2 regions of the Carnobacterium alterfunditum DSM 5972 genome follow, and region 1 is predicted to be linked to the other one. Evidence: a T-box and tRNA genes for the amino acid it is inferred to sense, from the RefSeq annotation. Region 1 holds a T-box; the other holds one or more tRNA genes.
What was found. A T-box is a leader RNA that pairs with one kind of tRNA and senses whether it is charged. The one in region 1 lies ahead of glyQ (glycine--tRNA ligase subunit alpha), so its partner is inferred to be a tRNA-Gly.
Positions count from the first base shown of each region.

Region 2: it has a tRNA-Gly gene. The T-box ahead of glyQ (glycine--tRNA ligase subunit alpha) is inferred to sense a tRNA for this amino acid. The anticodon was not compared.

Region 1 covers NZ_JQLG01000004.1:2,274,975-2,290,699, forward strand. The annotation lists gene BR50_RS11140 (LemA family protein) at 1-453, shown strand, start outside; gene BR50_RS11145 (TPM domain-containing protein) at 490-1,320, shown strand; gene BR50_RS11150 (pyruvate, water dikinase regulatory protein) at 1,443-2,276, opposite strand; gene BR50_RS11155 (Fur family transcriptional regulator) at 2,438-2,860, shown strand; gene rpsU (30S ribosomal protein S21) at 3,036-3,209, shown strand; gene BR50_RS11165 (GatB/YqeY domain-containing protein) at 3,243-3,689, shown strand; gene BR50_RS11170 (PhoH family protein) at 3,863-4,888, shown strand; gene BR50_RS11175 (HD family phosphohydrolase) at 4,893-7,115, shown strand; gene ybeY (rRNA maturation RNase YbeY) at 7,139-7,615, shown strand; gene BR50_RS11185 (diacylglycerol kinase family protein) at 7,599-7,994, shown strand; gene BR50_RS11190 (cytidine deaminase) at 8,010-8,420, shown strand; gene era (GTPase Era) at 8,420-9,328, shown strand; gene recO (DNA repair protein RecO) at 9,412-10,227, shown strand; T-box leader at 10,267-10,444, shown strand; gene glyQ (glycine--tRNA ligase subunit alpha) at 10,525-11,436, shown strand; gene glyS (glycine--tRNA ligase subunit beta) at 11,438-13,522, shown strand; gene BR50_RS11215 (DUF488 domain-containing protein) at 13,617-13,988, shown strand; gene BR50_RS11220 (ABC transporter ATP-binding protein) at 14,039-15,725, shown strand, end outside.
Region 2 covers NZ_JQLG01000004.1:1,609,494-1,625,218, reverse strand. The annotation lists gene BR50_RS08190 (IS30 family transposase) at 780-1,739, shown strand; gene BR50_RS08185 (zinc ribbon domain-containing protein YjdM) at 2,033-2,374, opposite strand; partial or broken gene BR50_RS12990 (IS30 family transposase) at 2,576-2,783, opposite strand; gene BR50_RS08180 (IS30 family transposase) at 3,115-4,074, shown strand; tRNA gene BR50_RS08175 (tRNA-Glu) at 4,145-4,216, opposite strand; tRNA gene BR50_RS08170 (tRNA-Ile) at 4,236-4,309, opposite strand; tRNA gene BR50_RS08165 (tRNA-Gly) at 4,321-4,391, opposite strand; tRNA gene BR50_RS08160 (tRNA-Phe) at 4,403-4,475, opposite strand; tRNA gene BR50_RS08155 (tRNA-Asp) at 4,491-4,563, opposite strand; tRNA gene BR50_RS08150 (tRNA-Met) at 4,600-4,672, opposite strand; tRNA gene BR50_RS08145 (tRNA-Ser) at 4,698-4,787, opposite strand; tRNA gene BR50_RS08140 (tRNA-Glu) at 4,835-4,906, opposite strand; tRNA gene BR50_RS08135 (tRNA-Ser) at 4,929-5,016, opposite strand; tRNA gene BR50_RS08130 (tRNA-Ile) at 5,048-5,121, opposite strand; tRNA gene BR50_RS08125 (tRNA-Gly) at 5,130-5,200, opposite strand; tRNA gene BR50_RS08120 (tRNA-Asp) at 5,206-5,278, opposite strand; tRNA gene BR50_RS08115 (tRNA-Met) at 5,316-5,388, opposite strand; tRNA gene BR50_RS08110 (tRNA-Ser) at 5,414-5,503, opposite strand; tRNA gene BR50_RS08105 (tRNA-Ile) at 5,541-5,614, opposite strand; tRNA gene BR50_RS08100 (tRNA-Met) at 5,633-5,706, opposite strand; tRNA gene BR50_RS08095 (tRNA-Ala) at 5,736-5,808, opposite strand; tRNA gene BR50_RS08090 (tRNA-Pro) at 5,820-5,893, opposite strand; tRNA gene BR50_RS08085 (tRNA-Arg) at 5,920-5,993, opposite strand; tRNA gene BR50_RS08080 (tRNA-Leu) at 5,997-6,085, opposite strand; tRNA gene BR50_RS08075 (tRNA-Gly) at 6,136-6,207, opposite strand; tRNA gene BR50_RS08070 (tRNA-Thr) at 6,215-6,287, opposite strand; tRNA gene BR50_RS08065 (tRNA-Leu) at 6,321-6,402, opposite strand; tRNA gene BR50_RS08060 (tRNA-Lys) at 6,443-6,515, opposite strand; tRNA gene BR50_RS08055 (tRNA-Val) at 6,517-6,592, opposite strand; rRNA gene rrf (5S ribosomal RNA) at 6,615-6,730, opposite strand; rRNA gene BR50_RS08045 (23S ribosomal RNA) at 6,820-9,740, opposite strand; rRNA gene BR50_RS08040 (16S ribosomal RNA) at 9,966-11,527, opposite strand; gene BR50_RS08035 (GNAT family N-acetyltransferase) at 12,072-12,602, opposite strand; gene BR50_RS08030 (lactate oxidase) at 12,872-13,990, opposite strand; gene BR50_RS08025 (IS30 family transposase) at 14,047-15,006, opposite strand; gene BR50_RS08020 (LrgB family protein) at 15,105-15,725, opposite strand, start outside.

The DNA.
Region 1 (15,725 bases):
GTTCAATCGCAATTGCAACGTAGGAATGATCTGATCCCGAACTTAGTCAATTCAGTTCAAGGAGCAATGGATCAAGAACAAGAAGTGTTTACTGCGATTGCAGATGCGCGGGCTGCACTCAGCGGGGCAGGTTCGATGGAAGAAGAAGTAGAAGCTAATAATGAAATGAACTCGGCCTTATCTCGTTTGTTAGTAGTTGTTGAAAATTACCCAGAATTAAAATCTAACGAGAACGTGACTGGATTGATGGATGAATTAGCCGGCACAGAGAACCGTATCGCAGTTGAGAGACAACGGTACAATGAGACCGTACAAGGTTACAACAACCGTGTGAAACGTTTCCCAGGTTCTATCATTGCCGGGATGACCGGATTTTCAGAAAAACCTTACTTTGAAGCAGTTGAAGGTGCTGAAATAGCTCCTGAAGTAGATTTTAATAACAATGAGGAATAGTAGCTATTTACGTCCAATGCATAAGGAGGAAAAGCGTTGAAAAAAGTAAATCGATTTTCAGTTTTAAGTTTCTTAACTATTTCCTTTGGTTTATTGCTTTTGAGTTTTTCTCCCCTAGCTGTTGAGGCAGCAGTAACTTATCCAGAAGCTTCTAATGAGTTTTATGTTTACGATGAAGCAAATTTGCTTTCTGATGAGACAGAAAAATTTATAATTGATGTCAATAAGCATTATGAAGATACCAAAGAGCAACCACAAATAGTTGTGGCCACTGTAGATAGCTTACAAGGCATTACTATTGAAGAGTACACTGTAGAGCTGTTTGAAAAATGGAAAATTGGAAGTGCTGATTTGGATAATGGAGTCTTGATTCTTTTATCTGCTGAAGAGCGTGAAATTCGTTTTGAGATTGGCTATGGACTAGAAGGAGCTTTGACGGATAGCGGAACTGGAGCTATATTAGACCGAAATCTAGATGCATTATCAAATGATGATTACGATACGGCGTTGAAAAGTATCTTCACTGAAACAGCCGTAAAAGTTAATGAAGAGTATCAGTACGATAATGATACGATTTTTTCAGGTTACGACGTAGATCCTGCTGATTATGAAGATGATGGAGGGTTTCCAGCTATCCTAATCGTGGTTTTAGTCTTTTTTATTGCTAGCAGCTTCTTTGGAGGCGGCGGATCTGGTGGTGGAAGAGGAAGACGAAGCAGCATATGGCCTTTCTTACTTGGTATGTCTGGTGGAAGTCGTTACCGCGGAGGCGGTGGTGGCGGTTTTGGCGGCGGTGGCTTCGGAGGCGGAGGCGGCTTTGGCGGAGGCGGCGGATCTGGTGGCGGCGGATCAAGTCGCGGATTCTAAAGGACCGAGTTCTTAGAAACACTAGAATAAGTAGATAAATAAAATTAAAAAGAGATTAAGTCAAAGAAAAAGTCTTTGATTTAATCTCTTTGTTTTGAATGATTTAGTTTAGTCTATAAAAATTATTGTTGTTCATACTGTTTGTGTTCTATTTGTAAGGTATTGACAATGATTGCAGCTGTCTCTTCAATAGATTTATTTGAAACATTGATCACTAAGCAATTTAATTTATCATATAATTTTTTTGCATAAGCTAATTCTCTGTCAATGCGGTCCAACTTAGAATATTCAGTATCAGGATTCATTCCATAGGTCAACATTCGTTCTCGACGAATAGAGTTTAGTGCTTTTCTATCGCTTGTTAAGCCCACTATTTTTTTAGAATCTACTTGAAAGATTTGTTCAGGAATATGTGCTTCTGGTACAAGAGGCAAATTGGCCACCTTGTAATTTTGATTAGCTAGAAACATACTTAATGGCGTTTTTGATGTCCGAGAAATACCGAGCAATACGATATCTGCTTCTAAGAAACCTTTTGGATCACGACCATCATCAAATTTCACTGCAAATTCAATCGCTTTTATGCGATTGAAATAAGTTTCATCCAAAAGATGTAATGCTCCAGGTTTTTGTATAGGAGCTAGTTCAGAACGTTTTTCTAGTTCACTGATTATTGGAGATAATGGGTCAAAACAAACCAACCCATGTTCTTTACAAAATAGATGAGCGGTCTTATTTAGTTCCTCATTCACTAGTGTATGAAGAACGATAGCATCATCAGATACTGCTTTTTCTAGGATAGATATGAGCGTATCTGTACCGCGAATAAATGGGTAAGCTGAAACTTTGATATCTGCATCCGGAAATTGGGTCATAGCAGCTTGTCCAAGTTGACTAGCTGTCCCACCTACGGAATCAGAGATAACGTAAAAATTAATAGTTGATTGTGAAGACATATTTTTCCTCCTTTTTGAATCTGCTTACTTCATTAATAGTATACAGGAACCATGAACCAAACAACAATAAATCACTTAAAAAAGGTGAGATCAAGAACTTGATTAAGCTATAGCAGATGCGTTATACTAAGTGATGGTAATTGGATCATGTAAAGGAGGCGATCATCTACATGACAACAGTTGAACAAGCGATTGAAACATTGAAAGAACATGGCTATAAATACACAGATAAACGTGAAAATATGTTATCCGTATTTATTACTGAAAATCGATATTTAACAGCTAAAGAGGTACAATTACATTTAAAAGAAAAATATCCTTCTATTAGCTATGATACGATTTATCGAAATATCTACACTTTTGTAAAATTAAACGTTCTTGAAGAAACAGAATTGAACGGAGAAAAAATGTTTCGGTTTAGATGTAAACATGCCGGACATCATCATCATTTTATTTGTACAAGCTGTGGGAAAACGAAAAAAATTGAAATGTGTCCAATGAATTTTTTTAACGATCAACTAATAGGGTGTACAATTGAGTCACATCGGTTTGAAATTTTTGGAAAATGTGAAAATTGTTCTTAAATAAGTAAAAAAAGAGCAATAAACTGCTAATTTTTATTGAAATATGGAAAAGTTGTGTTGACGTGAAAAAATACATTCTATATAATAAGGAAGGACTGTGTTTATGAATTCATTAATTTATTAGTGTATTCTAAATAACGGTTACTTTTTCAAGCACGGAGGGAGGGAATCTAATATGTCAAAAACAGTTCTTAAGAAAAATGAATCTCTTGATGATGCTCTTCGTCGCTTTAAACGTTCCGTTTCAAAAACAGGTACTTTACAAGAAGCTCGTAAACGCGAATTCTATGAAAAACCAAGTGTGAAACGTAAGAAAAAATCTGAAGCTGCTAGAAAACGTAAATTCTAGTAAAAAGCTTTTAGAATTGAGGGTGGGAAAGTCTTGTCACTTTTAGAAACCATTAATGACGACATTAAAACTGCGATGAAAGCCAGAGATAAAGAATCTTTAGCTGTCATGCGCATGTTAAAAGCTGCATTGCAAAATGATCAAATCAGCAAAGGTAATGAATTAAGTGAGGATGAAGAGTTAACAGTTCTTTCTCGCGAAATGAAACAACGACGTGAATCTCTTGAAGAGTTTAAAGATGCTGGTCGAGAAGACTTAGTTGAACAAACAGAAGCAGCTATTCATATCGTTGGAAACTATTTACCTCAACAACTTTCTGAAAACGAGCTTAAAGTGATCATTCAAGAAGCTATTACTAAGGTAGATGCTAAATCTATGAAAGATTTTGGAAATGTTATGGGAGTTGTTATGCCTTTAACAAAAGGTAAAGCGAACGGTAACGAAGTCAATCGATTAGTAAAAGAACTTTTGAATGCATAAAGGATAAGCAATTGTCTTTTGAAAAAGGTAAAGTTAAGGAATCTCTTAACTTTACCTTTTTTTGTTGCTTCGTTTTTAAGTACTGGTCTTCTATCTAAGAAGGAAAGCTTCATTTTAAACGAAAAATGTGCTATTCTTTAAACTATAGAAAGAAAAAGGAGCGTGTTGTTTGTTTGACTAACTTAGTGAACGAAACCCGTTTAGTAAATTTGAAAAACGAAAATGCTACAGCTATTCTATTTGGTGCTCAAGATAAACATTTAGCGTTATTAGAAGACTCAATGGAAGTTGTCATTAACAGCCGTGGAAGCCATATAGAAATTGTTGGCACAAAAGAGAACACAGCAAAAGTTGAACAAATCCTTGAGCAACTAGAAGAATTAATAAAGCGCTCAATTCTTATAGGACCATCCGATGTTGTTACCGCCATCAAAATGGCAAAAAATAATACATTGCATTTTTTTATTGGTATGTATGAAGAAGAAATTGGTAAAGACCATAGCGGCAAACCGATAAGAGCAAAAACGTTTGGTCAGCGTCAATATATCCAATCGATCAAAGAGAACGATATTACTTTTGGAATAGGTCCTGCTGGAACAGGAAAGACTTACTTGGCGGTAGTGATGGCTGTCGCTGCTATGAAAAAAGGTGAAGTAAAAAGAATTATCCTTACTCGTCCTGCAGTAGAAGCAGGTGAACATCTCGGATTTTTACCTGGAGATCTGAAGGAGAAAGTAGATCCTTACTTACGTCCAATTTATGATGCATTGTATGCTGTCTATGGTTTAGAACACACAACTCGTCTAATGGACAGAAATGTGATTGAAATCGCTCCTTTAGCCTATATGAGAGGGCGTACATTAGAGGATGCCTTTGTTATTCTTGATGAAGCACAAAATACAACAAAAGCTCAAATGAAGATGTTTCTTACACGACTTGGTTTTGGTTCAAAGATGATCGTAAATGGGGATATTACTCAAATTGATTTGCCTAGAGGAGCAATGAGCGGACTCGTTCATGCTGAAAAAGTTTTAAACCAAGTCAAAGGAATCAATTTTGTCCAATTTGACTCGAATGATGTTGTACGTCATCCAGTAGTAGCGCATATTATCAATGCTTATAGCGAAGAAAAAACATCAAACGAAATAAAAGAAGACGACATTAAAAAATCGAGTATAGAAAAAAAGACTAGGAAGTGAATGAATGCGAAGAAATTTAATACGCCTTCAGAAAAAAATGGGAAAATTATATATTCCTTCTATTCTCTTGCTTACATCTATCATTTTATTTTTAATCATGTATAGTGCTGTTAAACCAAAGGCTTTAGATATTGAACTATTTCAAGTAGCAGAAGAAACGATACGTGCAAATGCAACCGTTGAAGACAAAGAAAAAACAAAAGATAACAAAGAAACAGTTGCTGCAACCGTTTCTCCTGTTTACACGTATAACGCTGATCTAAAAGACATTCAAATATCAAAAATAGAAATTTTATTTGTTACTGTAGATGAAGTTATTCAAGAAGCAAATGAACGATATGAAGCAGATTTAAAAGAAGCTAGAAAAAAAGCTTCAGAAGATAATGCTTCGATATCTTCTCGACAATCGTCAGAAGTAGATAAATTAACGGATGATGAACTATTAAAATTGTTCAAAGAAAAGTTGAATAATCTAGATGATTCTACAAAAGTCTTTATTGAGATGTTCCCTGATTGGGCTATCTTGGATCTATTAGCAGCAGATGCAACCAGTTTAACTAGTATGGAAAAATCAATCATAGCAGTGGTTTCTGAATTTATGTCGCAGCCTATAAAAAGTGAAGAGATAAAAGATGTCAAACTGAAAGCAAATAATAATTTGGACTATTCTGATTTAGACTCAAGTATGCAGCGCGTGGCAGGTTTGATTGTTGAAAATGCAATCGTTGAAAATAATATCTACAACGCAATTGCTACTGAACAAAAAAAAGAAGAAGAAATGGCGAACGTTCAACCATCATTGATTTTACAGGGACAAGTAATTATTCAAGAAGGGCATGTAGTTGATAGTAATAATATGCATCAACTTAAATTGTTGGGTTTGTTAGACAATAATTCTTCTAAACAAGCTATGTATGGCTTGATTGTTTTAATTTTTACTCAAGCTCTTTTATTGTTTTACTTAGGGAAATCTAGAAAAGAAGATAGAATAGAGCATGGACGCCAAATAACCTTTTACTCAATTATTATGGTAGTCTCAATATTATTGATGAAAGGTTTGCAATTGATTCAAAATGCAGATGTAGAATACATAGGTTTTTTATATCCTGCTGCATTAATATCTACCTTGTTGACAGCATTTGGTGCAAGACGTTTTGGGATATTAGCTAACGGATTTACGGCTGCATTTTCTATCTTTATTTTTAGCCCTGATTCAGGAACAAGTTTTAGCATTGTATTAGTTCTGTTTTATCTTTTAAGCGGTATGATGGGTACAATGATCACGCGTACCAAAATCACAAATCAGTTTTGGTCAAGCTTTATTTGGGTAACGGTCTTTAATGCTTTGTTTATCAGTTCATTTATTTTATACTTAAACATACAGCTGTGGTCTCAGCAAGTCTTTTTAATGGTTATATACGCTTTATCCAGCGGCATCATTTCCTATTTTATGGCTATACTGCTATCACCATATATTGAAGTGCTTTTCAATGAAAATGCTGTTTTAACGTTAACTGAATTATCCAATCCCAATAATCCTTTATTAAAAGAACTGCTGACAAAGGCCCCAGGTACCTATCATCATAGTTTGATGGTGGCAAACTTAAGTGCAAATGCAGTTGGAGCAATTGGTGGAGATTCATTATATGCTCGAGTAGCTTGTTATTATCATGATGTTGGTAAATTACGTCATTCATTCTTTTTCATAGAAAATTTACCTCCTGGAATGGAAAATCCACATAACCTGCTGACTCCTTTTGAAAGTAAAGAAATTATTTTTGGTCATGTTTCTGAAGGTGTAAAAATGCTAGAAAAAGCTAAGCTGCCTCAATCGATCATTGATATTTGTGCTCAGCATCATGGAACGACGCTTATGAAATATTTTTATGTCGTAGCTAAAGAAAAAGACGATACTGTACTTGAGGATGATTTTAGATATCCAGGTCCAAAACCACAAACAAAAGAAGCAGCAGTTATCAATATCGCAGACAGTGCTGAAGCAGCTGTAAGGGCAATGTCTCATCCTACTAGAGAGACCATTGAAAATTTTGTTCATAATTTAATTAATGGAAGAATTACGGATGGTCAGTTTGATGAGTGTTCCATCTCATTACAAGAATTGAAATTAGTTGAAAAGTCCATTTGTGAAGGATTAAATGGTACATTCCATTCCAGGATCGAATATCCGACTTTAAAGAAGAATAATCAACTGGGCATAAAAGAGTAAAAAAAGGAGTGGGGATAGTACTTATGGAATTAGATTTATATGATGAAACAAACCAAATCACAACTGAACAGAAAGAATTGGTGAATTCTCTATTGGAGTTTGCTGGGAAGCATTTAGAGTTGCCGGATGATACAGAAATGTCAGTAACTTTTGTTGATGATGATGCTATTCAAAAAATTAATAAGACTTATCGTGGAAAAGACCAGTCTACAGATGTTATTAGTTTTGCAATTGAAGATGAAGTAGAAGATGAATTAACGATCAACTTTGATAACCTAGAAGAACCTATGCCAAGGAATATTGGCGACATTATCATTTCAGTTGATAAAACCGCGAGCCAAGCCAATGAATATGGACATTCTTTTGACCGAGAATTAGGATTTCTTGCCTTACATGGTTTCTTACATCTAAATGGATATGATCATATGGATCCTGAAGATGAAAAAGAAATGTTTGGGTTGCAGAAAGAGATATTAGAAGCCTATGGACTTAAAAGATAAAGGGGAAGTTGGAAAGAATTCTGCGTTTTTAGACTCGTTTAAATATGCATTTAAAGGAATTTTAACGGCATTTCAAGAAGAAAGGAATATGCGTTCACATATTTTGATTGGTTCGGTCGTTTTGATATTGTGTGTATTCCTAAATTTAGCCATTAATGAATGGTTATGGGTCATTTTCAGTATCTTTTTGGTCATTATAATGGAAGTTTGGAATACTGTGATTGAAAATGTAGTCGACTTAGCTACTGGAGGTCAATGCCATCCTTTGGCAAAAAAAGCAAAAGATATGGCAGCGGCTGCTGTTTTAGTTACAGCAGGATTTGCCATTATTGTAGCAGCACTTATTATTTTACCTAAATTATGGCAAATACTATATTAAAGGAGATCAACATTTATGCATACTACAGATCAAAAAATTGAAGAACTAATCAATAAAGCAACAGATATGTTAGAAAAGGCTTATGTTCCTTATTCTCATTTTCCAGTTGGAGCTGCTCTTTTAACGAAAGAAGGGGAAATTTTTTCAGGCTGCAATATTGAGAATGCCTCTTTTGGTCTAACCAATTGTGCAGAACGCACCGCAATTTTCAAAGCTATTTCTGAAGGAAAAACAAAGTTTGATTACTTGGTAGTAACAGGCGATACAGACGGACCAATTTCACCTTGTGGTGCATGTAGACAAGTAATGGCAGAATTTTGTGAACCAGATATGCCTGTTTTATTAACAAACAATAAAGGAAATAAACAAATAACGACGGTTGGCGAATTGCTGCCCGGAGCTTTTAAATCGGAGGATATGGTTTAATGAAAAATAATAATGAGCACAAATCAGGTTTTGTTTCTATCGTAGGACGTCCAAATGTCGGGAAATCAACGTTGTTGAATAAAATCGTTGGGCAAAAAATAGCAATCATGAGTGACAAAGCACAAACAACAAGAAATAAAATTCAGGGTATTTATACTACTCCAGAATCACAAATTGTATTCATCGATACTCCTGGTATCCACAAACCTAAACATCGCTTAGGAGATTTCATGGTCAGTTCAGCGTTTAGCGCGTTTAGAGAAGTAGATGTTATTTTATTCATGGTAAACGTTGCTGAAAAACGTGGACCTGGTGATAATTTTATTATGGAAAGATTGAAAACAGCTAAAAGTCCAGTGTTTTTAGTGCTTAATAAAATTGATAAAATTCATCCTGATCAACTATTGCCGATCATTGAGGATTATCGTTCCTTAGTAGACTTTGCGCAAGTTATTCCGATCTCAGCTTCAGACGGAAATAACGTAGATACATTATTGGCTGAATTGCAAAACTATCTTCCAGAGGGACCTCAATTTTATCCAGATGACCAAGTAACGGATCATCCTGAATACTTTATCGTTTCTGAATTGATTCGCGAAAAAGTTCTTGAATTAACGAGAGAAGAAGTGCCTCATTCGGTCGCTGTAGTAGTGGAAAGTATGCAACGAAATGAATTGGGTAAAGTTCAAGTGCACGCAGCAATCATTGTTGAACGGTCAAGTCAAAAGGGTATTATAATCGGTAAAGGCGGAAAAATGCTGAAAGATATCGGCATCCGAGCTAGAAGAGATATCGAAGTGTTATTGGGAGACAAAATTTATCTTGATCTATGGGTAAAAGTTCAAAAAGATTGGCGTGACCGTCAATCAAGTCTGCAAGACTATGGTTACCGTAAAGATGATTACTAAAAAGTACTGACCAAATAAAAAAACAAACCATATAATTATGGTTTGTTTTTTTAATCGAAGATCATATCGTAGGGGGTTTCTAAATGGCTCAAATAGAAGAAGTAGAAGGCATTGTGTTATCTGTACGAAATCATCGTGAAAATGATCAATTGGTCAAATTATTTACAAATCGATTTGGGAAAAAAATGTTTTTTGTCAAAGGAACGCGAAAGCAAAAAAATAAACTTAGAACAGCTGTATTGCCCTTTACGAAGGCAACATATATAGCTGATATGCGAGACACTGGACTGTGTTTTATAAGAGATGCAAAAGAAGTTGAACAGTATAAAAGTATGCAAACGGATATCTTTTTAAATGCCTATGCGACGTATATTTTAAATTTAGCAGATGCAGCTTTAGAGGATGGCGTTGTAGATGGAACGTTGTTTCATAAAATAGACCAGTGCTTAACCGAAATTGATGAAGGAACGGATCCAGAAATAGTAGTCAATATATTTGAGATCCAAATTCTTCCATATTTTGGTGTTTCGCCTGAATTAAGAGGTTGCCGTGTATGTGGGAATACTGAAGGGCCGTTTGATTATTCTGGCAGCTATGGAGGATTACTGTGCCAAGAGCATTGGCATCTGGATCGCTACCGTTACCATTCCAGTCAAAAGGCAATTCATTTTGTGCGGTTATTTTCAGCTATTTCTTTAGATCGTCTAGGCTCTATTACTGTTAAAGAAGAAACAAAACGGGAGATCAGGACGTTGATCGATCTTATCTATGATGAATCAGTCGGAATCAAGTTGAAAAGTAAAAAATTTATTGATCAGATGTATACGTGGGGCAATCTCTTGATCGATAAGAGAGTCCCGCCTAAAGAAACACCAGATGAGAATGAAATTAATGATTGACAAAAGTTCTTGTAACAAGCTATGATAGAAACAATTGAATAACCAGCGATGAAAGAAAAAAGTAAAAATTTTATTTCTATACGAGCGAATTTGGGATAGTGTAAGCCAAATATAGACAAAGTTTTGAAAGGCCTTCTGGAGCTGTTCGATAAAAGAGATGCTAGTTTTTAATAAACTAGAATTAGGGTGGAACCGCGATTGTATTATCGTCCCTATGCTGATAATTGTCAGCATAGGGACTTTTTTTGTGTTATTTTTTAGTTGACCGTATAATTTGAAAAAAAGGAGAATGTCATAATGAAAGAAAATAGTTTAACATTTCAAGAAATCATTTTAACGTTACAAAAATATTGGTCAGATCAAGGCTGCTTGCTGCTCCAAGCTTACGATACAGAAAAAGGGGCAGGAACGATGAGTCCCTATACATTCTTACGTGCGATTGGACCTGAACCCTGGAATGCGGCATATGTAGAGCCTTCAAGACGTCCAGCAGATGGCCGTTATGGTGAAAATCCAAACCGCTTGTTTCAACATCATCAATTTCAAGTAGTCATGAAACCTTCACCTGATGATATCCAAGAACTTTATTTAGAAAGTCTTCGCTTATTAGGGATCGATCCATTAGAACATGATATTCGTTTTGTTGAAGACAACTGGGAAAATCCATCAATGGGTTGTGCTGGTCTAGGTTGGGAAGTTTGGTTAGATGGGATGGAAATCACTCAATTTACCTACTTCCAACAAGTTGGAGGATTAGAATGTAATCCTGTAACAAGCGAACTTACTTACGGACTAGAACGTTTAGCTTCATACATTCAAGATGTAGATAGTGTTTATGACATTGAGTGGACGAAAGGCGTAAAATACGGTGAAATATTTATTCAACCTGAATATGAGCATTCAAAATACGCTTTTGAAAACAGCAATCAAGAATTGCTTTTGATGTTATTCAATGAATATGAAAAGGAAGCTTTAGCTCAAATTAAAGCAGGGTTAGTTCATCCAGCCTACGATTATGTTTTAAAGTGCAGCCACACGTTCAATTTATTAGATGCAAGAGGAGCAGTATCCGTCACAGAACGCGCTGGGTACTTAGCTCGCATTCGAAATATGGCACGTTCGATCGCAAAAGCTTTTGTAACCGAACGTGAGAAATTAGGTTTCCCTCTGCTTCAAAACCAATCTGTCGAAACTAAGGAGGCAAACTAAGATGACTAAAAATCTTTTATTAGAAATCGGTTTAGAAGAAATTCCAGCTCATATCGTTACCCCAAGTAGTGAACAATTAGTACAAAAAATAGCAGCCTTTTTAAAAGAAAATCGGTTGGATCATGGAGCAGTGATCCCCTTCTCGACTCCACGAAGACTAGCTGTTATTGTCAAAGATATCGTAGAAAAACAAGAAGATATCCAAGAATCTGTAAAAGGTCCTGCTCGAAAAATAGCTCAAGATGCTGAAGGCAATTGGAGTAAAGCTGCTATCGGGTTTGCTCGAGGACAAGGAGCAGCTACCGATGATATCTATTTCAAATCGATCAAAGATATCGAGTACGTTTACGTTGATAAATTTATCTCAGGAAAAACAGTCAATGAGATTTTAGTTGGTTTAGATAAAGTGATCACATCACTGACATTCCCAGTAAGCATGCATTGGGCAAACCATTCATTTAAATATATCCGTCCGTTCCATTGGCTGACAGCTATGTTAGATGAAGAGGTGATCCCCTTTGAACTGCTAGATATCCAAACAGCGAATACTTCACGCGGCCACCGTTTTTTAGGGCATGATGTAACATTTGCTGATGCTTTGGACTACGAAAAAACGTTGGAGAGTGTTTTTGTTATCGCGGATAGTGCCAAACGTAAACAAATGATCGTTACCCAAATTGAGGAGCTGACAAAGGCAAATCAATGGTCTGTTTCATTGGATGAAGAATTACTAGAAGAAGTCAACAACTTGATTGAATACCCAACTGCTTTTTATGGTTCATTTGATAAAAAATACTTAGATCTGCCAGAAGAGGTATTGATCACGTCGATGAAAGACCATCAGCGCTATTTTGGCGTGAGAGACAATAAAGGCACTATTCTACCTTACTTTATCTCCGTTCGTAATGGAAATGCCGAACACATTGATACAGTTGCTAAAGGAAATGAGAAAGTATTGACTGCCCGTTTAGATGACGGCCGCTTTTTCTATGAAGAAGATCAAAAATTAACCATAGCTGCTTGTGTCGAACGCTTAAAACTAGTGACGTTCCATGAAAAAATCGGGTCCATTTATGAAAAAATGAACCGGGTACAAGCAATTGCCCAACTAATTGGGAAACAGGTCGGTTTGACTGCTACTGAATTAAAGGATCTAAATCGTGCATCTGAAATTTATAAATTTGATTTGGTGACCAACATGGTCGGAGAATTTCCTGAATTACAAGGGGTCATGGGTGAAAAATACGCTTTAGCGCAAGGTGAGAATCCAGTTGTAGCTGCAGCTATTAGAGAACATTACATGCCGATTTCAAGTGAAGGAGAACTTCCACAATCGTCTGTTGGAGCTGTTTTAGCTATTGCAGATAAATTGGAAAGTGTTTTAAGTTTCTTTGCAGTTGGAATGATCCCAACTGGATCAAACGATCCATATGCCTTGAGACGTCAAACCTATGGTATTGTTCGTATTATTGAATCGAAAAATTGGATTTTTCCAATGATCTCATTGAAAGAAAATATTCTAACGGCCTCTGTTATCGCACAAAGCTCCTTGATCGAAGGTTACAAGTCAAGTGCTGCACAAGTAGGGGATTTTACTAAAGCTCGTATCCGTCAATTATTAATGGCAGAGAGCATACGCCATGATGTAGTTGATGCAGCCTTAAGTTCTCACCAAGAAGATTTACTAAAATTGATTGAATCTAGTCGAGTCTTGAACAGCCATGTATCAGATGCTGTATTTAAACCGACGATCGAAGCGTTGACCCGGGTCGTTAATCTAGCTAGTAAAGGTGAAGAACTGCTTGACCAAGAAAAAATAAAAGTGAATACTGACTTATTTGAAACGAAGTCTGAAAAATTATTGCATGAAGCATTTGAAGAAATCATAAAAACGATAGACGAAAGTGATAGTGCTAAAAACTATGTAGCATTTGAGCAGTTGCAACCATTGATTGAGGAATTTTTCAATGAAAATATGGTCATGACTGACAATGAGGCCATTCGCAATAACCGCTTAGCTTTATTGATGGAGATTTCTAATTTCGTTTTATCTTTTGCTAGTGTAGACAAATTAGTAGTTAAGTAACCTTTAACAAATCAGTTTACTTTATGCTCCACTAGGGATAGAATTTTCCTTAGTGGAGTTTTATTTTTTTAGCCAGATAAAGGGGCGAGCAGAGATGATCAATTATCCGTTAACGATGAAACGAGTATATGAAAAAAGTGAAAAAGAAGATGGCTATCGTATTTTAGTGGACCGAATATGGCCCAGAGGGGTATCGAGAGAAAAAGCTGATATAGATGATTGGACAAAAGAAATCACTCCAACGACAAAAATCCGTAAAGAATTTGATCATCAACCGCAAAAATTTGATTGGTTTAAAAAAGCTTACTGGGCTGAATTAGAATCAAATCCTTATGCACAAGAGTTTATTGAACATGTTTTCGATGAGTTGCAGCAATCGCCAGTAACGTTTGTCTACGCCGCAAAAGATGAACAATTCAACCATGTGGTGATTTTAATAGAATTCGTTCAAACTAAAATGCAATAGCATACTTAGTAAATTGTTTGAAAAATAAATAAATCCGTTTGGAGGACACTATGTTAAAACGTTTTTTCAGTTATTATAAACCGTATAAAAAATTATTTATCTTAGATTTTGGCTGTGCGATACTCGCAGCTATTTTAGAGTTATCTTTTCCAGTTGTAGTCAACCGTGTGATCGATGACTTATTGCCTTCAGCAAATTGGACATTGATTGTAACGATTTCGCTATCTTTACTCTTTTTGTATCTCGTGAACACTTCTTTGCAGTATGTCGTTGTTTATTTTGGGCACAAACTAGGAGTGAATATCGAAACAGATATGCGCCGTGAATTGTATGGGCACTTGCAAGAACAGCCTTTTAGTTATTACGATAATCAAAAAACCGGCAAATTAATGACGCGCTTGACTACCGACTTATTTGAAATATCAGAAGTTGCCCATCATGGTCCAGAGGATGTATTTATCACTTTTATTACTTTAAGTGGGGCTTTCTTGTTGATGTTAACGGTCCATGTTCAACTTGCTTTGGCAACGTTTGTGATGGTCCCTTTTATCACGATCGCATTAGTGTTCTTTAATAAACGAATGACCAAGATCAATACAAAGATTTTTAATGATTTAGGTGAATTCAATGCTGGAATCGAAGCTTCTGTCAGCGGCATACGTGTTATTCAAGCTTTTGCTAATGAAGAGCACGAAGCCGGCCGATTTGAAGTATTGAATAAAGCTTATCGAAAGTCGAAAATTTTATTTTACAAAATGATGGCAATCAGTTCTTCGTATAATTATTTTCTGATCCGTTTAATTAATTTGTTTGCTTTATTTTTTGGTGCTTATTATACGATCCAAGGCGAAATCAGTTATGGTGACTTTGTAGGCTTTATCTTACTAGCTAATATTTTTGTTCGGCCGATCGAAAAAATAAATACGATGATTGAAAGTTACCCTAAAGGAATTGCTGGCTTCAAGAGGTTAACCGAAGAATTGGATAAAAAACCGGCTATTCAAGATAAGAAAAATGCGATTGAAGTAGACCGCTTGAAAGGCGATATCGACTATAAAAATGTTTCCTTTTGGTATAATTCATCAAAAAAAGTTTTAGATGGGATCAATTTATCGATTCGTGCGGGAGAAACGGTTGCCTTTGTTGGACCAAGTGGAGCAGGTAAGACGACTATTTGTAATTTGCTGCCTCGTTTTTATGAAGTGAGTGAGGGTGAAGTAACCGTTGATGGAATCAATATTCAAGATATGACCATGCAGTCATTGCGGAATCAAGTTGGCGTGGTCCAGCAAGACGTCTATCTTTTCCCGGGAAGTGTCAGAGAAAATGTTGCTTATGGGAAACTGGATGCAAGTGAAGCAGAAATAAGTGAAGCCGTTCGATTAGCTCATTTAGAAAAGGTTGTAAACGATATGCCTAGGGGGCTAGATACGATCATTGGTGAAAGAGGTGTGAAATTATCTGGTGGGCAAAAACAACGATTATCCATTGCACGAATGTTTTTAAAAAATCCTCCGATTTTGATTTTAGACGAAGCAACTTCTGCTTTAGATACTGAGACAGAACAAGTGATCCAAGAATCCCTAAATTCATTAGCAAAAGGCCGCACAACATTGATTATTGCACATCGATTAGCGACTATTAAACATGCTACGCGTATTATTGTGGTAGATGAACAAGGAATAGTTGAACAAGGCAGTCATCAAGAATTGATCGCAACTGATGGTGCATATAAGA
Region 2 (15,725 bases), 670 kb from region 1:
TTATTATTTTTCATATACGATCCATCCCTTAGCAGGTTTACTTTGTTTTTTCTATAGCTTAGTGATACACTCACAACTCTACTTAGTCAGACATGGCTACTCTTGGTTAACATTGGTTGTTTCCAGCGTATTCAAAGGAGGGATCCTAACCTATTTAAGTTTTTATATCCAAGCAAATTTCATCCCCATCACTCTTTTTTATTGGAGTATACCTTTAATTTTAACTCTATTTTTAGTAGAGTTGGGAAAGCTTCAACTAAACTATGCAGAAATTACCAAACACTCAGATGAAAATAAAACAAATACCATTTTTTTAGACGCAAAAAGATTTAATCTAATCTTTTTATGCTTGTTAGTGTCAATTTACCTAGTAAGCTTAATTTTTTTTATCCCTATTTTCAAAAAATCAACCTTTATCTTTCTACTTACCTTACCTTTTGCTATTAAACTTATCCGATCTCTCTTCTCTAAAGAAGAAACAATTCCTTCAAAAATTAAACAAAGGACTTTACAACTCTATTCAATTTCTTTTTTTATAGCCCTTAGTATTATTCTACTCATTCATGTTACTTAAATAAAAACGAAATGTAGTAGGAAAGAGGCTAGGACAAAAGTCTCAGTAAAAAATAAAAAAGAAATCTTTATTCTCACTTTTTTGTGGGGATAATGATTTCTTTTTTTATAGCGTCGATTGTAAGATTAAGCTATACAAATAAAAAAGCCATTCGTGATACACTCTAATTGTATTTCCAACCACAGAAAACAAGGAGTGATCACGAATGACCTATACCCATATTACCATGGATGAACTAGTGATGATAGAAGCTTATTACCACCAAGGTGTTCCAGTTGCTAAAATAGCTACTTACTTGAATCGTACTCGTACACCGATTAATAATGTTATCAGGTTCTTCAAAGCAGGACACACAGCTTTCGACCATTACCTACGGTATAAAAAAAACAAGAAACAGTGTGGACGCAAAAAAATTGATTTACCAAAAGAACAACAGCTTTATATCAAGGGAAAAGTAGCTGAGGGCTGGACGCCGGATGTCATTATTGGCCGTAAAGAAATGACAATAGACTGTTCCGTACGAACACTTTATAGGCAGTTTAAAGAAAGAATATTCGATGAAGTTACACTCCCGATGAAAGGGAAAAGAAAACCTAACGGACATCAAGAACGTAGAGGTAGACAAGCTTATAAACGAAATATCTCTGAAAGAATAATAGACTATCCCACATTTAAAGAAGAGTTTGGTCATATCGAAGGAGATACCATTGTAGGTGTTCACCACAAAAGTGCGGTTATTACTCTAGTAGAGATTTTATCAAAAGCTATCATTACCTTAAAGCCCAAAGGGCGTAAAGCCTGCGACATTGAGAATGCCATGAATCAATGGTTCCAAGCCATACCAAAAAATTTATTCAAATCCATTACGTTTGATTGCGGAAAGGAGTTTTCCAACTGGAAATCTTTGTGCAACCAACATGATGTCGCTATTTACTTCGCTGATCCTGGAACGCCTTCACAACGAGCTTTAAATGAGAATTCTAATGGACTTCTTCGAAAAGATGGATTGCCAAAAAAAATGGATTTCAACGAAGTTGACCAGACTTTCGTATCATCTGTTGCACACAAACGAAATAACATTCCAAGGAAGTCACTAAATTACCAAACACCGTTGGAAGTTTTTATGAGTTATATGGATGAAGATAGTTTGTATAGCTTAATTTGACAAATCAGATAGTAAAATAATGATTTAACCTAAACAAAAAAGGGTACCATCTTATATAATTAAAGTATCGAAACTATGGCATTATGCATATCATTATTTATTCCATTATTGTAATAATCATGTTCTCCCTTGTAAATTAGTATCAAATAAAAAGAATTGTATAAATTATAGAAAAGAGAATCTAATTTGAATAAAAAACATTCAAATTAAAAAGAGATTTTCCTCATATTTCAAAAAAAAAAAGGCCATTTAAGCTAAATGAAATGGCCTTAGTTTGTTTTTCTTCACTGACATTAAGCTTTTTTTACAAATTCCGTTTTTAATTGCATAGCACCAATACCTTCGATTTTACAATCAATATCATGATCACCGTCAACCAAATGAATATTCTTTACTTTGGTTCCTTTTTTTACAACACTGGAAGTCCCTTTTACTTTAAGATCTTTAATAACAATTACTGAATCTCTATCGATTAATTTATTTCCATGTGCATCTTTGAACTCTTTTTTACTTTTATCTGTTTCAATAATTGAATCTACTCCCCACTCGTGGCCGCATTCTGGGCAAACAAAAAGATTACCATCCTGATAAGTGTATTCTGAATTACATTTTGGACAATTTGGTAAGTTAGACATGTATTCTCTCCTCCAATGACTATCGTTACCTATATAATGGCATACCCTTAATGGATTGGCAACGCATATTTTCATTTTATATATTGCATCTGTTTAAGTAGAATTTTATTTGTTTTCTGATTTGTCAAATTAAGCTAGACAAACTATCTCCATCCATGTAACTCAAGAATACTTCCAATGGTGTTTGATACTTCAATGATTTTCTTGGAATTGGCGATAAAGGGTACTAACGGAACACTTAATGGACTCTTCTGCCCGACCGACAATGACATTAGGACTCCAACCTTGAGCGACTCTATCTTTGATGTAAGCCCATTGTTTCTTTGGGAGAACGATTCTGTGACGCCCACAACATCTTTTTTTCTTTGTACTGTTAGTAATACTTAAGGGCTGTATGGCTTTCTTTTAAGGATTATACAATAAAGGACGTTGGTGAGAGGAATCGGCTGTATAATTTTTGGTGTGGATGAAAAAATTCATTCACACCAATTTTTTTACAAAAAAATAGAAACAGATGAATTTTCCAGTTAGAATAAAGTCACGACAACTCACTAGAAAGGAAAATTCATATGTCTCATAATAATTGTATCCGAACTACACTCGATTTAAAAGATAAAACTATCTTTTTTGATGAAACCTTTTATAACGTCGATTGTAAGATTAAGCTATACAAATAAAAAAGCCATTCGTGATACACTCTAATTGTATTTCCAACCACAGAAAACAAGGAGTGATCACGAATGACCTATACCCATATTACCATGGATGAACTAGTGATGATAGAAGCTTATTACCACCAAGGTGTTCCAGTTGCTAAAATAGCTACTTACTTGAATCGTACTCGTACACCGATTAATAATGTTATCAGGTTCTTCAAAGCAGGACACACAGCTTTCGACCATTACCTACGGTATAAAAAAAACAAGAAACAGTGTGGACGCAAAAAAATTGATTTACCAAAAGAACAACAGCTTTATATCAAGCGAAAAGTAGCTGAGGGCTGGACGCCGGATGTCATTATTGGCCGTAAAGAAATGACAATAGACTGTTCCGTACGAACACTTTATAGGCAGTTTAAAGAAAGAATATTCGATGAAGTTACACTCCCGATGAAAGGGAAAAGAAAACCTAACGGACATCAAGAACGTAGAGGTAGACAAGCTTATAAACGAAATATCTCTGAAAGAATAATAGACTATCCCACATTTAAAGAAGAGTTTGGTCATATCGAAGGAGATACCATTGTAGGTGTTCACCACAAAAGTGCGGTTATTACTCTAGTAGAGATTTTATCAAAAGCTATCATTACCTTAAAGCCCAAAGGGCGTAAAGCCTGCGACATTGAGAATGCCATGAATCAATGGTTCCAAGCCATACCAAAAAATTTATTCAAATCCATTACGTTTGATTGCGGAAAGGAGTTTTCCAACTGGAAATCTTTGTGCAACCAACATGATGTCGCTATTTACTTCGCTGATCCTGGAACGCCTTCACAACGAGCTTTAAATGAGAATTCTAATGGACTTCTTCGAAAAGATGGATTGCCAAAAAAAATGGATTTCAACGAAGTTGACCAGACTTTCGTATCATCTGTTGCACACAAACGAAATAACATTCCAAGGAAGTCACTAAATTACCAAACACCGTTGGAAGTTTTTATGAGTTATATGGATGAAGATAGTTTGTATAGCTTAATTTGACAAATCAGATAATTAAACAAAAAAAAAGACCAGATAATTTTCTCCAATCTCTTTTCGTTTAATTATTTGATGACCCGTACGGGAATCGAACCCGTGATACCGCCGTGAAAGGGCGGTGTCTTAACCGCTTGACCAACGGGTCTATATTTTCATTAGTACAATGGGCCTAAATGGACTCGAACCATCGACCTCACGCTTATCAGGCGTGCGCTCTAACCAGCTGAGCTATAGGCCCAAAAAAAAAAAAGCGGGTGACGAGAATCGAACTCGCATCAACAGCTTGGAAGGCTGTGGTTTTACCACTAAACTACACCTGCATTAAAAGAAATGGCCCGGGACAGAATCGAACTGCCGACACCTTGAGCTTCAATCAAGTGCTCTACCGACTGAGCTACCGGGCCAACTATTTAATTGAACGGTCTCGACGGGAATCGAACCCGCGATCTTCTGCGTGACAGGCAGACATGTTAACCCCTACACCACGAGACCTTTTTACATTTAAAACTATCTTTTAAAAAAGATAAATTGCGGGGACAGGACTTGAACCTGTGACCTTCGGGTTATGAGCCCGACGAGCTGCCAACTGCTCCACCCCGCGATAATATTAATGAATCATTTAAAAAAGGAGGATAAGAGATTCGAACTCTTGCGTGCTTTTACACACCTGACGGTTTTCAAGACCGTTCCCTTCAGCCGGACTTGGGTAATCCTCCATAAGACTGATACAATGATGAACTATTAAATTAGACAAAATTGTAAATGACCCGTACGGGAATCGAACCCGTGATACCGCCGTGAAAGGGCGGTGTCTTAACCGCTTGACCAACGGGTCTAAAATTTATGAAAACAAAATACGGAGAAGGAGGGATTTGAACCCTCGCGTCGCGTTAACGACCTACACCCTTAGCAGGGGCGCCTCTTCAGCCACTTGAGTACTTCCCCAAAAACTAAAACTAAATATCAATTTATTCAATGGGCCTAAATGGACTCGAACCATCGACCTCACGCTTATCAGGCGTGCGCTCTAACCAGCTGAGCTATAGGCCCATAAAAAAAGCGAGTGGCGGGAATCGAACCCGCATCAACAGCTTGGAAGGCTGTGGTTTTACCACTAAACTACACTCGCAAAAACGGTCTCGACGGGAATCGAACCCGCGATCTTCTGCGTGACAGGCAGACATGTTAACCCCTACACCACGAGACCTTTTTGCATTTAAAACTATCTTTTAAAAAAAGATAAATTGCGGGGACAGGACTTGAACCTGTGACCTTCGGGTTATGAGCCCGACGAGCTGCCAACTGCTCCACCCCGCGATAATATTAATGAATCATTTAAAAAAGGAGGATAAGAGATTCGAACTCTTGCGTGCTTTTACACACCTGACGGTTTTCAAGACCGTTCCCTTCAGCCGGACTTGGGTAATCCTCCATAACAATACAAGGTTACTTTAATCTCAACCGATTAATGGACCTTGTAGGACTCGAACCTACGACCGGACGGTTATGAGCCGTCTGCTCTAACCAACTGAGCTAAAGGTCCAAGATCTTAAAAAAACAATAGCGGCGAAGGGGATCGAACCCCCGACCTCCCGGGTATGAACCGGACGCTCTAGCCAGCTGAGCTACACCGCCATAATAAAAGTGATGATTTTTTAAAAAAGTGGAGCCTAGCGGGATCGAACCGCTGACCTCCTGCGTGCAAGGCAGGCGCTCTCCCAGCTGAGCTAAGGCCCCTGATTTAAAAATCGGGAAGACAGGATTCGAACCTGCGACCCCTTGGTCCCAAACCAAGTGCTCTACCAAGCTGAGCTACTTCCCGTTGTTAATTCTTTCTTTCAAAAGAAATGCACCCAAGAGGACTTGAACCTCTAACCCCTTGATTCGTAGTCAAGTACTCTATCCAATTGAGCTATGGGTGCGTATGGTGCCGAGGGCCGGAATCGAACCGGCACGGTGATCACTCACCGCAGGATTTTAAGTCCTGTGCGTCTACCTGTTCCGCCACCCCGGCATTAGAACAGTTTATCATTTTTATGAATGATTTTACTAGTCAACCTAGTAAGCGAAAGACGGGATTCGAACCCGCGACCCCCACCTTGGCAAGGTGATGTTCTACCACTGAACTACTTTCGCAAAAGAATGCCGGCTAAAGGAGTTGAACCCTCGACCCTCTGATTACAAATCAGATGCTCTACCAACTGAGCTAAGCCGGCTAAAGGAATACTTCAGTCATTCAATAAAAACAGTGCGGGTGAAGGGACTTGAACCCCCACGTCTTACGACGCTAGATCCTAAATCTAGTGCGTCTGCCAATTCCGCCACACCCGCAAAAATATGGCATAACTAAACATATTTGCATGATTAGCTATGAGTCATGCAGGATTCGAACCTGCGACCCTCTGATTAAAAGTCAGATGCTCTACCAACTGAGCTAATGACTCATGGTGGAGGTTGACGGGATCGAACCGCCGACCCTCTGCTTGTAAGGCAGATGCTCTCCCAGCTGAGCTAAACCTCCATATAAAAAAACAATTGAATTTGCGTGGCAACGTCCTACTCTCACAAAGGGAAACCCTTCACTACCATCGGCGCTAAGAAGCTTAACTTCTGTGTTCGGCATGGGAACAGGTGTGACCTTCTTGCCATCATCACCACACAATTTCAATCAAGAGAACATTATTCTCTCAAAACTGGATAAGTTAAAAATCGTTTTCGTTCATTGACCGTCTATCACCGTTTAAATCTTTGGTTAAGTCCTCGACCGATTAGTATTGGTCCGCTCCATATATCGCTATACTTCCACTTCCAACCTATCAACCTGATCATCTCTCAGGGGTCTTACTCACTTACGTGATGGGAAATCTCATCTTGAGGGGGGCTTCACGCTTAGATGCTTTCAGCGTTTATCCCGTCCACACATAGCTACCCAGCAATGCCCTTGGCAGAACAACTGGTACACCAGAGGTGTGTCCATCCCGGTCCTCTCGTACTAAGGACAGCTCCTCTCAAATTTCCTACGCCCGCGACGGATAGGGACCGAACTGTCTCACGACGTTCTGAACCCAGCTCGCGTACCGCTTTAATGGGCGAACAGCCCAACCCTTGGGACCGACTACAGCCCCAGGATGCGATGAGCCGACATCGAGGTGCCAAACCTCCCCGTCGATGTGGACTCTTGGGGGAGATAAGCCTGTTATCCCCAGGGTAGCTTTTATCCGTTGAGCGATGGCCCTTCCATACGGAACCACCGGATCACTAAGCCCGACTTTCGTCCCTGCTCGACTTGTAGGTCTCGCAGTCAAGCTCCCTTATGCCTTTACACTCTGCGAATGATTTCCAACCATTCTGAGGGAACCTTTGGGCGCCTCCGTTACACTTTAGGAGGCGACCGCCCCAGTCAAACTGCCCGTCAGACACTGTCTCCCAGCCCGATAAGGGCTGTGGGTTAGAGTGGTCATACAGCAAGGGTAGTATCCCACCAACGCCTCCACCAAGACTGGCGTCCTGGCTTCATTGGCTCCTACCTATCCTGTACAAGCTGTACAAACACTCAATATCAAACTGCAGTAAAGCTCCATGGGGTCTTTCCGTCCTGTCGCGGGTAACCTGCATCTTCACAGGTACTATAATTTCACCGAGTCTCTCGTTGAGACAGTGCCCAGATCGTTACGCCTTTCGTGCGGGTCGGAACTTACCCGACAAGGAATTTCGCTACCTTAGGACCGTTATAGTTACGGCCGCCGTTTACTGGGGCTTCAATTCTGAGCTTCGCCCTAAAGCTAACCCATCCTCTTAACCTTCCAGCACCGGGCAGGCGTCAGCCCCTATACGTCATCTTACGATTTTGCAGAGACCTGTGTTTTTGATAAACAGTCGCCTGGGCCTATTCACTGCGGCTGACCAATTGGTCAGCACCCCTTCTCCCGAAGTTACGGGGTCATTTTGCCGAGTTCCTTAACGAGAGTTCTCTCGCACACCTTAGGATTCTCTCCTCGACTACCTGTGTCGGTTTGCGGTACGGGCAGTTTGTTTCTAACTAGAAGCTTTTCTTGACAGTGTGACATCGGGAACTTCGGTACTTAATTTCCCTCCCCATCACAACTTGTTCTTAAAGAAGCAAGCATTTGACTCACTTCAAAACTTGTTGTTTGGACGTGCATATCCAACAGCACGTATTCCTTAGCCTACTGTGTCCCTCCATTGTTCAAACAAAACAAACTGGTACAGGAATCTCAACCTGTTGTCCATCGTCTACGCCATTCGGCCTCGACTTAGGTCCCGACTAACCCTGGGAGGACGAGCCTTCCCCAGGAAACCTTAGTCATTCGGTGGACGGGATTCTCACCCGTCTTTCGCTACTCATACCGGCATTCTCACTTCTAAGCGCTCCACTAGTCCTCACGATCTAGCTTCAACGCCCTTAGAACGCTCTCCTACCATAGAACCAATGGTTCTATCCACAGCTTCGGTGTTATGTTTAGCCCCGGTAAATTTTCGGCGCAGGGTCACTCGACTAGTGAGCTATTACGCACTCTTTAAATGATGGCTGCTTCTGAGCCAACATCCTAGTTGTCTAAGCAACTCCACATCCTTTTCCACTTAACATAAACTTTGGGACCTTAGCTGGTGGTCTGGGCTGTTTCCCTTTCGACTACGGATCTTATCACTCGCAGTCTGACTCCCGGATATAAATCAATGGCATTCGGAGTTTATCTGAATTCGGTAACCCTAGAAGGGCCCCTAGTCCAAACAGTTGCTCTACCTCCATGATTCTAATTCCGAGGCTAGCCCTAAAGCTATTTCGGAGAGAACCAGCTATCTCCAAGTTCGATTGGAATTTCTCCGCTACCCACACCTCATCCCCGCATTTTTCAACATACGTGGGTTCGGTCCTCCAGTGCGTATTACCGCACCTTCAACCTGGACATGGGTAGATCACTTGGTTTCGGGTCTACGACCACATACTCATTCGCCCTATTCAGACTCGCTTTCGCTACGGCTCCGTCTCATCAACTTAACCTCGCATGTGATCGTAACTCGCCGGTTCATTCTACAAAAGGCACGCTATCACCCATTAACGGGCTTTAACTATTTGTAGGCACACGGTTTCAGGGGCTATTTCACTCCTCTTCCGAGGTTCTTTTCACCTTTCCCTCACGGTACTGGTTCACTATCGGTCACTAGGGAGTATTTAGCCTTGGGAGATGGTCCTCCCGGATTCCGACGGAATTTCTCGTGTTCCGCCGTACTCAGGATACTGATCAGAGTGAAATTGGTTTCGGTTACAGGGCTTTTACCTTCTTCGGCAGACCTTTCCAGGTCGCTTCTCCTACCAACTTCATTTATGACTCTATATGTTCAGTCCTACAACCCCAGAAAGCAAGCTTTCTGGTTTGGGCTATTCCCGTTTCGCTCGCCGCTACTCAGGGAATCGATTTTTCTTTCTCTTCCTGCAGATACTTAGATGTTTCAGTTCTCTGCGTCTACCTCTACTGACCTATGTATTCAGTCAGCAGTAACATCCTATCAAAGATGCTGGGTTCCCCCATTCGGAAATCTTTGGATCAAAGCTCACTTACAGCTCCCCAAAGCATATCGGCGTTAGTCCCGTCCTTCATCGGCTCCTAGTGCCAAGGCATTCACCGTGCGCCCTTATTAACTTAACCTATGGTTAATCGTTAATGTTTAATACTCATCTTTCGATGAGAACCTTAAAAAACTTATTATTTAAAAATTTCGGTGTGTTTCTGGTTTCTTACTTAAATTACGATTTTTAACTTTATCCAGTTTTCAAAGAACAAGGTGTTTCGATTAAAAAGATTGAGAAGATTAGACCTCTCAAAACTAAACAAAGATAAGATGAATGTGTGGGTTTCCGTTATATTCCTTAGAAAGGAGGTGATCCAGCCGCACCTTCCGATACGGCTACCTTGTTACGACTTCACCCCAATTATCTGTCCCACCTTAGGCGGCTGGCTCCCAAAAGGGTTACCTCACCGACTTCGGGTGTTACAAACTCTCGTGGTGTGACGGGCGGTGTGTACAAGACCCGGGAACGTATTCACCGCGGCGTGCTGATCCGCGATTACTAGCGATTCCGGCTTCATGCAGGCGAGTTGCAGCCTACAATCCGAACTGAGAATGGCTTTAAGAGATTAGCTTAGCCTCGCGACTTTGCGACTCGTTGTACCATCCATTGTAGCACGTGTGTAGCCCAGGTCATAAGGGGCATGATGATTTGACGTCATCCCCACCTTCCTCCGGTTTATCACCGGCAGTCTCACTAGAGTGCCCAACTGAATGCTGGCAACTAATAATAGGGGTTGCGCTCGTTGCGGGACTTAACCCAACATCTCACGACACGAGCTGACGACAACCATGCACCACCTGTCACTTTGTCCCCGAAGGGAAAGCCCTATCTCTAGGGTTGTCAAAGGATGTCAAGACCTGGTAAGGTTCTTCGCGTTGCTTCGAATTAAACCACATGCTCCACCGCTTGTGCGGGTCCCCGTCAATTCCTTTGAGTTTCAACCTTGCGGTCGTACTCCCCAGGCGGAGTGCTTAATGCGTTAGCTGCAGCACTGAAGGGCGGAAACCCTCCAACACTTAGCACTCATCGTTTACGGCGTGGACTACCAGGGTATCTAATCCTGTTTGCTCCCCACGCTTTCGAGCCTCAGCGTCAGTTACAGACCAGAGAGTCGCCTTCGCCACTGGTGTTCCTCCACATATCTACGCATTTCACCGCTACACGTGGAATTCCACTCTCCTCTTCTGCACTCAAGTTCCCCAGTTTCCAATGACCTTCCCCGGTTGAGCCGGGGGCTTTCACATCAGACTTAAAGAACCGCCTGCGCTCGCTTTACGCCCAATAAATCCGGACAACGCTTGCCACCTACGTATTACCGCGGCTGCTGGCACGTAGTTAGCCGTGGCTTTCTGGTTAGATACCGTCAGGGGATGAGCAGTTACTCTCATCCTTGTTCTTCTCTAACAACAGAGTTTTACGATCCGAAAACCTTCTTCACTCACGCGGCATTGCTCCGTCAGACTTTCGTCCATTGCGGAAGATTCCCTACTGCTGCCTCCCGTAGGAGTCTGGGCCGTGTCTCAGTCCCAGTGTGGCCGATCACCCTCTCAGGTCGGCTACGTATCATCGCCTTGGTGAGCCATTACCTCACCAACTAGCTAATACGCCGCGGGTCCATCCATAAGCGGTAGCCGAAGCCACCTTTCTTCTATTCGTCATGTGACGTTTAGAAATATGCGGTATTAGCATCCGTTTCCGAATGTTATCCCCCTCTTATGGGCAGGTTACCCACGTGTTACTCACCCGTCCGCCACTCCTTGACTTCGGTGGGTGCAAGCACCCGGTGAAGTCAAAGCGTTCGACTTGCATGTATTAGGCATGCCGCCAGCGTTCGTCCTGAGCCAGGATCAAACTCTCATATAAAATGATGCTTGAAGCTCATTATTGAATTGCTAGCGAATAATTATTCACTAATTTTGTTACTGTTGACTTAGCACTGCTAAGTCACCCTCACATTTGTTTCATCTTACTTTGTTTAGTTTTCAAAGGTCTAAAGTGCGTTGCATCAGTTCATGACAACTTCTAAATTATAGCAGTTGATTTTCAACTTGTCAACAAATTTTTGAAAAAATATTTTTTTAATTGAATATTTATCCATTTGCTTACTCGTTTAATTCATGTACGACTTAGATAGATTAACATATTTTTTTACGTTTTGTCAACATTATTTTTACAATAAATTTTCAAACGTTATTATGAATATCGCTTATCTCTCTTAGCAACATCAATTACTATAACAATTTTTTTGTTACTGGTCAATAAAAAGATATTGTTTTTTTTGTTTTTTTTAAAAAAGCGTATATTTTACCATTTCCTTGTATTTTAATTTGTATTACTTCTATATGAAACAAACAAATTGAACGATCTATAAAAAATCATTTTATATAATCGTTCGCTTTTTTTAAATTCATTCTATCCTATATTGATATAAATTGAAGTCATTTTGTTGTTCCCCAGCATTAAAGTTTTCTTTACAATCGATAAACTTGAATTTTTCTTTGAGATACATCTGATTTAAAAACTCGTTATCAGCAATACAATCTAAACGAAGAGCCTTTTTTTGCTCTTTACGAGCGTATTCTTTTGCTGCATTGATCATTAAATGCGAATTCCCTTTTCCAGCTTTGTCTCTTTTTATGTTTAATCGATGAAGATAGTAAAAATCATCGCCATGATCCTCTCCCCATAAAGCAGCATCCCATTCACTTTGGCGATCCCATAATATCAACATCCCAACTAATTCATCATTCCGTGTTCCATAAAATACTTCTCCTCTATTGATAGCACTTGCTGTATCATGATTATCTTTTCCTTCAAGGATGCCATTCCATTGTAGAGATCCTTTTGCTTTTAACCATAGTGCGGCTTCTTTAAGCAACTTATCGATCATCTTAATGTTTTCAGGTCTTGCTTGATGAAACCTAAAATTATCGCTCATATTATTCCCCTTTCTTCTATATGATACTAGAAGCTTATATTTGATTTTTCGTTATTACAATACTTTACTATAAAAAAATACTACTATTCAATATGTTTTTATTATGAGCATTCATTACGACTCTATATTATTTGAATTTTATTCTTTCATTAAAATTCTCTCTAGTAAGTCTATAACAATATTTTACTATTAGATTAACGCTCATGCTGAGTCCATACACAAAAAAACTGGTACCAATACGGGTACCAGTGATATTGCATCATAAGCTTTTATTTTTTGATATCAAACAAATGAGCCTTTTTCACATCTTCGATCGTTTGTGTTCCAGCTAATTGCATCACGCGTTTCAAGTCTGTTTCAAAATATTCCAAAACCGATTTAACACCTTTCCATCCACCAAGAGCTAATCCATATAGTACTGGACGGCCTACAGCGACAATGTCAGCACCACTTGCTATAGCTTTGAAGATATGTTCTCCACGTCTAATTCCACTGTCGAATACGATTGGAACGCGACCAGCGACCGCTTTAGAAATTTCAGCTAACGTGTCAAATGAACCTGGTGCTTCATCTAACTGACGACCACCGTGATTCGATACCCAGATGCCAGCAGCTCCAGCACCAATCGCTAGTAGAGCATCTTCAGGAGATTGAATCCCTTTAACGAAGATTGGTAGTCCTGAGTATTCAGCTAAGAATTTTACGTCTGCAGGATTGATTTTTTGCTTCGATTGAGCGTAAATATTGTTTAACGACATATTCTTACCTGATCCAGTCAAGTAACGAGATACAATTGGCATACCGAATGGATAAACAAATTTATTTAACATATCTTTTTCGCGATTGCCGCTTAATGTTGCATCTGCTGTTAAGATGATTGCTGTAGCACCATCTGCCTTTGCTTCGTCTAGGATATTTTTATTCATTTCATCATCTTTACTCATGTAAATTTGGAACCAACGAGGATTCCCTTTTAAGCCTTTGTCAATTTCTTCAAAAGATGCTCCTGAATAAGCGCTGATCGACATGATTGTTCCACCAAATTCAGAAATTCCTTTGGCTGTCCCCGCTTCTTTAGTAACATGAGCTAGACCATGTGCTGCAATTGGCGCCATAATGAAAGGTACTTTAAGATCATGCCCTAAGATAGAGGTTGATGTATCAGGATTTTCGACATCAGCTAGTACTCTAGGTAGAATCCCTTTATGAGACCAAGCTTCATTGTTTTGTTTTAAGGTGAACTCATCTCCGGAAGCACCCGAAATATAATCGAAACCACCTTTAGGAACTACTTCTCTAGCTTTTTCTTCAAGCCGATAAGTGCTTATAACTTCAATTTCTTGTTCTACTGTTGGTGCATCATATTTAATAGTTTGTTCATCTGCCATAATTTTCTACCATCCTTTTAAATCATATTTTTTAAAGTTTAAAATAATCTGATTTGTCAAATTAAGCTATACAAACTATCTTCATCCATATAACTCATAAAAACTTCCAACGGTGTTTGGTAATTTAGTGACTTCCTTGGAATGTTATTTCGTTTGTGTGCAACAGATGATACGAAAGTCTGGTCAACTTCGTTGAAATCCATTTTTTTTGGCAATCCATCTTTTCGAAGAAGTCCATTAGAATTCTCATTTAAAGCTCGTTGTGAAGGCGTTCCAGGATCAGCGAAGTAAATAGCGACATCATGTTGGTTGCACAAAGATTTCCAGTTGGAAAACTCCTTTCCGCAATCAAACGTAATGGATTTGAATAAATTTTTTGGTATGGCTTGGAACCATTGATTCATGGCATTCTCAATGTCGCAGGCTTTACGCCCTTTGGGCTTTAAGGTAATGATAGCTTTTGATAAAATCTCTACTAGAGTAATAACCGCACTTTTGTGGTGAACACCTACAATGGTATCTCCTTCGATATGACCAAACTCTTCTTTAAATGTGGGATAGTCTATTATTCTTTCAGAGATATTTCGTTTATAAGCTTGTCTACCTCTACGTTCTTGATGTCCGTTAGGTTTTCTTTTCCCTTTCATCGGGAGTGTAACTTCATCGAATATTCTTTCTTTAAACTGCCTATAAAGTGTTCGTACGGAACAGTCTATTGTCATTTCTTTACGGCCAATAATGACATCCGGCGTCCAGCCCTCAGCTACTTTTCCCTTGATATAAAGCTGTTGTTCTTTTGGTAAATCAATTTTTTTGCGTCCACACTGTTTCTTGTTTTTTTTATACCGTAGGTAATGGTCGAAAGCTGTGTGTCCTGCTTTGAAGAACCTGATAACATTATTAATCGGTGTACGAGTACGATTCAAGTAAGTAGCTATTTTAGCAACTGGAACACCTTGGTGGTAATAAGCTTCTATCATCACTAGTTCATCCATGGTAATATGGGTATAGGTCATTCGTGATCACTCCTTGTTTTCTGTGGTTGGAAATACAATTAGAGTGTATCACGAATGGCTTTTTTATTTGTATAGCTTAATCTTACAATCGACGTAAATTAAAATAGTAAATTTGTGATTGGTACGGTTAATGGTGCTAGTATAACTACGATAATTCCTGTAACAACAATTGACAGTCCAGACATAGCACCTTGAACATCTCCCATTTCAATGGCTTTTGCGGTTCCCATTGCGTGGGATGAACTTCCCAAGGCAACCCCTTGAGCAACTGAATCAGTAATATTGAACAATTTGAAAACTGTTTGACCGACAACGGCTCCGGTTACTCCAGTGAAAACAACTAAGGCCACAGTTGGAGAGACGATCCCATCTAGAGAACCCGAAACGCCAACTGCAATCGCTGTTGTGATCGATTTTGGAATCAGCGTCGCCGCTATGTTCTGGTCAAATTGGAACAACAAGGCGAAAGCATAGATCATGATCGTATGGAAAATAACGCCAGAAAATATTCCTGTTAAGATTGCCGTGTAATGTTTTTTCAAATAAACAAAATTCTTTTCCAACTTGATTGCTAAAGCAACTGTAGCTGGGGTAACAAACAAACTAAAAAATTGTCCGCCTATATTATAAGTTTCAAGTGAGATACCCGTTACTAAAAGCAGAATTATGATGACGATGATCGCAAATACTAATGGTGTAAATAATGGATTTGGCCACTT